2 regions of the Pseudomonas sp. SG20056 genome follow, and region 2 is predicted to be linked to the other one. Evidence: predicted binding sites of a transcription regulator. Region 2 holds the regulator's gene; the other holds the start of a gene.
The links. The regulator sigma-54, encoded in region 2, starts transcription at its own class of promoters, with help from an activator protein. The targets are predictions, from matches to a motif close to ANTGGCATNNANNTTGCTNT.
Positions count from the first base shown of each region.

Region 1: RHP75_RS09830 (CmpA/NrtA family ABC transporter substrate-binding protein) is a predicted target of sigma-54. The motif match lies at 1,851-1,870, and genes of this name have one in related genera.

Region 1 covers NZ_CP134499.1:2,040,385-2,043,790, forward strand. The annotation lists gene ntrB (nitrate ABC transporter permease) at 1-405, opposite strand, end outside; gene RHP75_RS09830 (CmpA/NrtA family ABC transporter substrate-binding protein) at 420-1,703, opposite strand; gene RHP75_RS09835 (transcriptional regulator) at 2,151-2,468, opposite strand; gene RHP75_RS09840 (hypothetical protein) at 2,680-3,072, shown strand; gene alaC (alanine transaminase) at 3,109-3,406, opposite strand, start outside.
Region 2 covers NZ_CP134499.1:833,689-837,094, reverse strand. The annotation lists gene lptA (lipopolysaccharide transport periplasmic protein LptA) at 1-98, shown strand, start outside; gene lptB (LPS export ABC transporter ATP-binding protein) at 101-826, shown strand; gene RHP75_RS04015 (RNA polymerase factor sigma-54) at 965-2,479, shown strand; gene hpf (ribosome hibernation-promoting factor, HPF/YfiA family) at 2,673-2,981, shown strand; gene ptsN (PTS IIA-like nitrogen regulatory protein PtsN) at 2,997-3,406, shown strand, end outside.

The DNA.
Region 1 (3,406 bases), 1.2 Mb from region 2:
GCGCAGCAGGCTGATGATCGGCGAGAGCATGCCGGCGAGAAAGGCAAAGCGGCCGATGGCAAAACCTAGCGGAATGCCCACCAGCGCCGCCAAAACAAAGCCGATACCGACGCGGCCCAGCGAATGCAGGATGTTCCAGCCGATGCCCATGTCATTCGGGCCGTTGTCATAGAACGGGTTGGCAAACAGCTCCAGCGCCGCCGCCCAGGTACTTACCGGGCCAGGCAGGCCCTCGCTCTTGGTCGCAATCAGCGCCCACACGCCGATAAACAGCAGGATGCCGAGCAATGGCGGCACAACCGCCTTGAGCAGACTGGTCAGTGCCGCCACGCCTGGCAGAACCTGGCGTGGCGCTTTGCTGATCGGCGCAGCTAACGGCAATGGGGTTTTCAGTGGTGCGTTCATCACGAACCTCCCAATCAGGCTTTAATCGCAAAGGAGTTGGCGTAGGCAGCCGGGTCGGAGCCATTCCAGACGTTGCCGTCGATCAGCGTGCTGCTGCGCAGTGAGCTGGCCGGCACTGGGATGTTCAGCGCACTGGCGGCTTCCTTGTACAGCGCAACCTGGTTGACCCCGGCGGCGACGGCGGCGTAGTTCGGGTCTTCCTTGATCAGGCCCCAGCGCTTGAACTGGGTCATAAACCACATGCCGTCGGAGTGATACGGGAAGTTCACTGTGCCGTTTTTGCAGAAGGCCATGGCGTGGTCGTCCTTCCAGCTGTTGCCCAGGCCGTCCTCGTAGTGGCTGAGGAAGCGCGGCTCGATCACTTTGACCGGTGCATTAACGTAAGCCTTGCCGGAAATCAGCTTGGCCGTGCTCTTGCGGTTTTCCTCGCTGGCCTCGATAAACTGGCTGGCTTCCAGCACGGCCATGATCAGCGCGCGGGCTGCGTTTGGGTACTGCTCGATAAAGGTGCGGGTGGTGCCGAGGACCTTTTCCGGGTGATCCGGCCAGATCTGCTGGCTGGTCACGGCGGTGAAACCGATCTTGTCGGCAATCGCTCGCGCGCCCCAGGGCTCGCCGACGCAGAAACCGTCCATATTGCCGACACGCATATTGGCGACCATCTGCGGTGGTGGCACGACGATGGTTTTCACATCGCTCATCGGGTTGATGCCCAGGCTTGCCAGCCAGTAATACAGCCACATGGCGTGGGTGCCGGTGGGGAAGGTCTGGGCGAAGGTCAGCGGGTTGCCGCCTTTTTTTACATGCTCGGCCAGTTGCGCACCGTTGGTGACGCCGGCTTCCTTGAGCTGCTTGGATAGGGTGATGGCCTGGCCGTTCTGGTTCAGACCCATCAGTACGGCCATATCCTTCTGCGGCCCGGCGATACCCAGTTGTGCGCCGTACATCATGCCGTACAGCACGTGGGCGGCATCCAGTTCGCCAGTATTCAGCTTGTCACGCACTCCAGCCCAGGAGGCTTCCTTGCTCGGGGTGATGGTCAGGCCGTATTTCTCGCCAAAGCCCTGAGTCGCGGCGACGACTACTGATGCGCAATCAGTCAGTGGGATAAAGCCGACTTTCAGCGCCGCCTTTTCTGGCGCATCGGAGCCGGCGGCCCAGGCCACGCTACGCAGCGAGGCGGGTGCACTGAGGCCAAGGGCGGCGACACCGCCGACGGTGCCGGCGACGGCAATCGAGGTTTTCAGGAAATTACGGCGGCTGTGCAGGCTTGGGTTTTTCGAATCACGATCAGTCATAGGTCTGTCCCTTCTGGCCGATAAAACGGCTGAAACAAAAAACGGCGTACGCCAGGCCACCTCTAAGGAGGGGACCTGACGGACGCCGTTGTCCGTGATCCGCGGCTCACCGCCGTTGGTGGGCTGCGCAGGAATCTTGTGAGGACAACTGCAAGGGGCTTGCCAGTTTTACTGGGGCACGGCGGCTAACAACCGCCAGTGCGCGCTGAGAATGGCTCGAACGAGCCTTAGGTTGGCAGGCTTAAACGCTATAAATCATAGGCTTAAGCGCAGTATTGAATGTTGGCTAGAGCAGAGTTTTCTTGCTGTAGCAGTGCGTCATGCCGCAGATCAGCAACGCTTCCAGCCGGCTTATTGAGCCAATGCTGTGCATGGTCAAGCCGCTGCCAAGCGCTTTTGCTTCGCCTTGGTGCTGGCTAGCTCAAGTATTGATCGCGTGCCACAGCCTTAGCGGGATAACGATTTGCCCTGAGCTTCCTCGACAAACTCCTTGAGCCAGCGCAGCACCTCCACCGCTTCCCAGCGCGAAGGGTCGAACATGGCATAGGCCAGGCCCTGATAGCCGACTACATCAAGTTGGCGGTGATAGCCGGCGCGCTGCAGCAAGGCTTCGATCTCGGCAAAACAGGTGTTGAAGTGCACCCGGGAAAACGGCGTCTTGCCCTCGGTGACGATGCCTTCAAGCTGCAATTCATTGACGGTGGCCCGGATTTTTTCCAGGGGCATGCGGTTTACGCTGTGTTTCAACTGCAGTACGTCGAGCATCTGGGTACTCCTGTTAACGCCTTGTATGGGCCCGATCTGCCGGGTGGCAAGGTTGGCTGGATGGCACGACCAAGGGTAATCGAAAAATACTGTACAAATAAACAGTATTCGATAATAGTAAGCCCATGGCCTTAACCGGCACCTACTCGATCACTCGCGCCATCTGCCCGCAAAGCCAATGGCCACAGGCACTGCAGAGGAGTCACTAACAATGCAACAGATGCTGATGACAATTGTGCTGTTGGGTCTTTTGGCCGGTTGTGCGCAGCCACAGCTTGATCAACCCAGGGCCAATGGCACCTATCTGGTGATTGAGAACGGGCAGGCCTGGGCGGTGCTGGTATCCGACGGAAAACGCGTGGAAGAGCAGGGCACGGTGGTGGATGTGATCAGGCTGCCGAGCGAGGACTCTGCCGTGGCGGCCAGTTATGTGATCGAAACGGCCAACTGCGGCCGTGTGCAGTGGCTGAGCGAGCGCTCGGATGCGGCGGATGGCATGACCAATCTGATGTCGCTGCACAGCAATAATCAACTCGGGCAGAGCGGCTGCGTCATTACCGATGGCCTTACCCGGGTTTGGACGGTACTGGATTACTCCGGTTGAAACCAAAGAGGGCACCCTAAGGTGCCCTCTGTTTGTTTACTCGTCGGCCTTGGCCTTCTTGCCGGGTAACAGGCCATCGGCGCGGAACATCGTCTTGATCCCGCGAATTGCCTGACGGATGCGGTCCTGGTTTTCGATCAGGGCAAAGCGCACATGGTCATCGCCGTAGTCGCCGAAGCCAATGCCCGGGGAGACGCAGACCTTGGCTTCCAGCAGCAGCTTCTTGGCGAACTCCAGCGAACCGAGCTGTGCGTATTGCTCAGGAATTTTCGCCCAGACATACATCGAGGCTTTCGGGTTCTCAACCATCCAGCCCAGCTCGTGCAGGCCTTTA
Region 2 (3,406 bases):
CCGGCCGCGCTACAGGCACCAATGTCACTGCGCCACGCCCGCGCATCGATATGGTGATCCAGCCGAAGAACAAACCAGCCGACCAGCAGGCGCAGTAATAATGGCCACATTAAAAGCCCAACACCTGGCCAAGAGTTACAAAGGCCGCCAGGTCGTGCGCGACGTCAGCCTGAGCATCGACAGCGGGCAGATTGTCGGCTTGCTTGGCCCCAACGGCGCTGGCAAGACCACCTGTTTCTACATGATCGTCGGCCTGGTACAGGCTGATCAGGGTCGAGTGATGATCGATGATCTCGACGTCAGTCATCAGCCCATGCATGGCCGCGCTCGCGCCGGCATTGGCTACCTGCCGCAGGAAGCCTCGATTTTCCGCAAGCTCAGCGTGGCCGACAACATCATGGCCATCCTGGAAACCCGCAAGGACCTGGACGGCGCTGCTCGTCGCAAGGAACTTGAAGGCCTGCTGCAGGAATTCCATATCAGCCATATTCGCGACAACCTCGGCATGAGCCTGTCCGGTGGTGAGCGCCGCCGCGTGGAAATTGCCCGCGCCCTGGCGACCAACCCTAAGTTCATCCTGCTCGACGAGCCCTTCGCCGGCGTAGACCCGATTTCCGTGGGCGATATCAAGCAGATCATCCATCACCTCAAGGCCAAGGGTATCGGTGTATTGATCACCGACCACAACGTGCGCGAGACCCTGGATATCTGCGAGACCGCCTATATCGTCAGCGATGGCCAGCTGATCGCAGAGGGTGATGCCGAGGCCATTCTGGCCAACCAAACAGTCAAAGAAGTGTATCTGGGGCATGAGTTCCGGCTGTAACCGCAGCTTTTCTCAAGCCGACTGCAGCCAAGGCTAGGCAAAACCCTTAAAGTCAGGCATATAATTTGCTTCCTAGTGGCGCTTTTTGAAAACGCCCTGTAGTGGATTGCGCACAGACGCCGGTAAATAAGGTCTGCAATGAAACCATCGCTAGTCCTGAGAATGGGCCAGCAGCTGACGATGACACCGCAGCTGCAACAGGCCATCCGCCTGCTCCAACTGTCTACCCTGGATCTGCAACAAGAGATCCAGGAGGCGTTGGAGTCCAACCCGATGCTCGAACGCCAGGAAGATGGCGATGACTTCGACAATTCGGACCCCATGGCCGATGGCGCAGAAAGCGCCAGCCCCAGCGAACAGCCCGAAGCGCCCTATCAGGAAACCAACTACCAGGAAGCCACGCAGACCGTGGACAACCTGGAAGAAGGCGACTGGGGCGAACGCATTCCCAATGAGCTGCCCGTCGATACCGCCTGGGAAGATATCTACCAGACCAGCGCCAGCAGTCTGCCCAGCAGCACCAACGATGATGACGAGTGGGATTTCACCACCCGCACCTCCAGCGGCGAGAGCCTGCAAAGCCATCTGCTTTGGCAGCTAAACCTGGCCCCCATGTCAGACAAGGATCGCCTGATCGGCGTCACCCTGATCGACTGCATCAACGAACAGGGCTATCTGGAAGAAACTCTGGAAGAAGTGGTCGAGGCCTTCGACCCGGAACTGGATATTGAGCTCGACGAAGTCGAAGCCGTTTTACACCGCATCCAGCAATTCGAGCCCACCGGTATCGCAGCGCGCAACTTGGGCGAGTGCCTGCTTCTGCAGCTCCGTCAGCTGCCGGCGAAAACCCCATGGCTGAGTGAAGCCCAGCGCCTGGCCAGCGACTACCTCGACCTGCTCGGTAGCCGCGACTACAGCCAGCTAATGCGCCGTATGAAGCTCAAGGAAGACGAGCTGCGCCAGGTTATCGACCTGATTCAAAGCCTCAACCCGCGCCCTGGCTCGCAGATCGAATCCAGCGAGCCGGAATACGTGGTGCCCGATGTCATCGTGCGCAAACACAACGAACGCTGGCTGGTGGAACTCAATCAGGAAGCCATGCCGCGCCTGCGCGTCAACGCGCAATACGCCGGTTTTGTGAAGCGCGCCGATTCCAGCGCCGATAACACCTTTATGCGTAACCAGCTGCAAGAAGCGCGCTGGTTTATCAAAAGCCTGCAAAGCCGCAACGAAACCCTGATGAAGGTCGCCACGCAGATCGTCGAACATCAGCGTGGCTTCCTCGATTACGGCGATGAGGCGATGAAACCCCTGGTGCTGCACGATATTGCCGAAGCCGTGGGCATGCACGAATCGACCATCTCGCGGGTGACCACGCAGAAATTCATGCACACCCCGCGTGGCATTTACGAGCTGAAATACTTCTTCTCCAGCCACGTCAGCACCTCCGAGGGCGGCGAATGCTCGTCCACGGCAATCCGCGCCATCATCAAAAAACTGGTCGCCGCGGAAAATGCGAAAAAGCCGTTGAGTGACAGCAAGATCGCTGGTTTACTGGAGGCACAGGGCATTCAAGTCGCTCGCCGCACGGTCGCCAAGTACCGTGAATCCCTCGGAATAGCGCCTTCCAGTGAGCGCAAACGATTGATCTAAGGCGGCACGAAGAAGGAAGACAACGAATCACATAGAACACGCCCAGGCCTCGCCTTTTCGCAAAAGCAGCCATACTGCCAACAAGCAATCAGCGACCGTGCCAGGCTCGTTTTGTCAGAGTCTTCCACGCCACAGTGTTCCGGCGGCAGGCCTCTCGCCTGCCTCTTACACACGGCAACAAGGAGAAAGCGGTATGCAAGTCAACATCAGTGGACACCAGCTGGATGTGACCGACGCCCTGCGCGACTACATCGCCGAAAAACTCGGCCGATTGGAGCGCCACTTCGACAAGATCACCAATGTACAAGTCACCATGGAGGTCGAGAAACTCAAACAGAAAATCGAAGCGACCCTGCACATTGCTGGCGGCGAAGTGGTCGCCAATGCCGAGCATGAAGACATGTACGCAGCCATCGATCTACTGACTGATAAACTCGACCGACAACTCATCAAACACAAGGAAAAACAGCTCGAACGTCAACAGGGCGCTATGGCCCGCTGACATCGTCTATCTCCTATGATCCGACTTGAAACTATCCTGACCCCCGGCCGTTCCCTGGTGAACGTGCCGGGCGGCAGCAAAAAACGTGTTCTCGAACAGATTGCCAACCTGGTGGCGCGCGAGCTGCCTGACCTGGATGGCCAAGACATCTTCGAAAGCCTGATTGCCCGAGAAAAACTCGGCTCGACCGGTTTCGGTAATGGTATTGCCATTCCGCACTGTCGCCTGCCCGGTTGCACCGCGCCGATCAGCGCCTTGCTGCGCCTGGACGCTGCCGTAGACTTCGACGCCATCGACGGTGCGCCTGTGGACCTGCTGTTTGTCCTGCTGGTGCCCGAAGCAGCCACCGACGCTCATCTGGAACTGCTCCGGCAGATCGCCAGCATGCTCGATCGCAGCGATGTGCGTGCCAGCCTGCGCCAAGC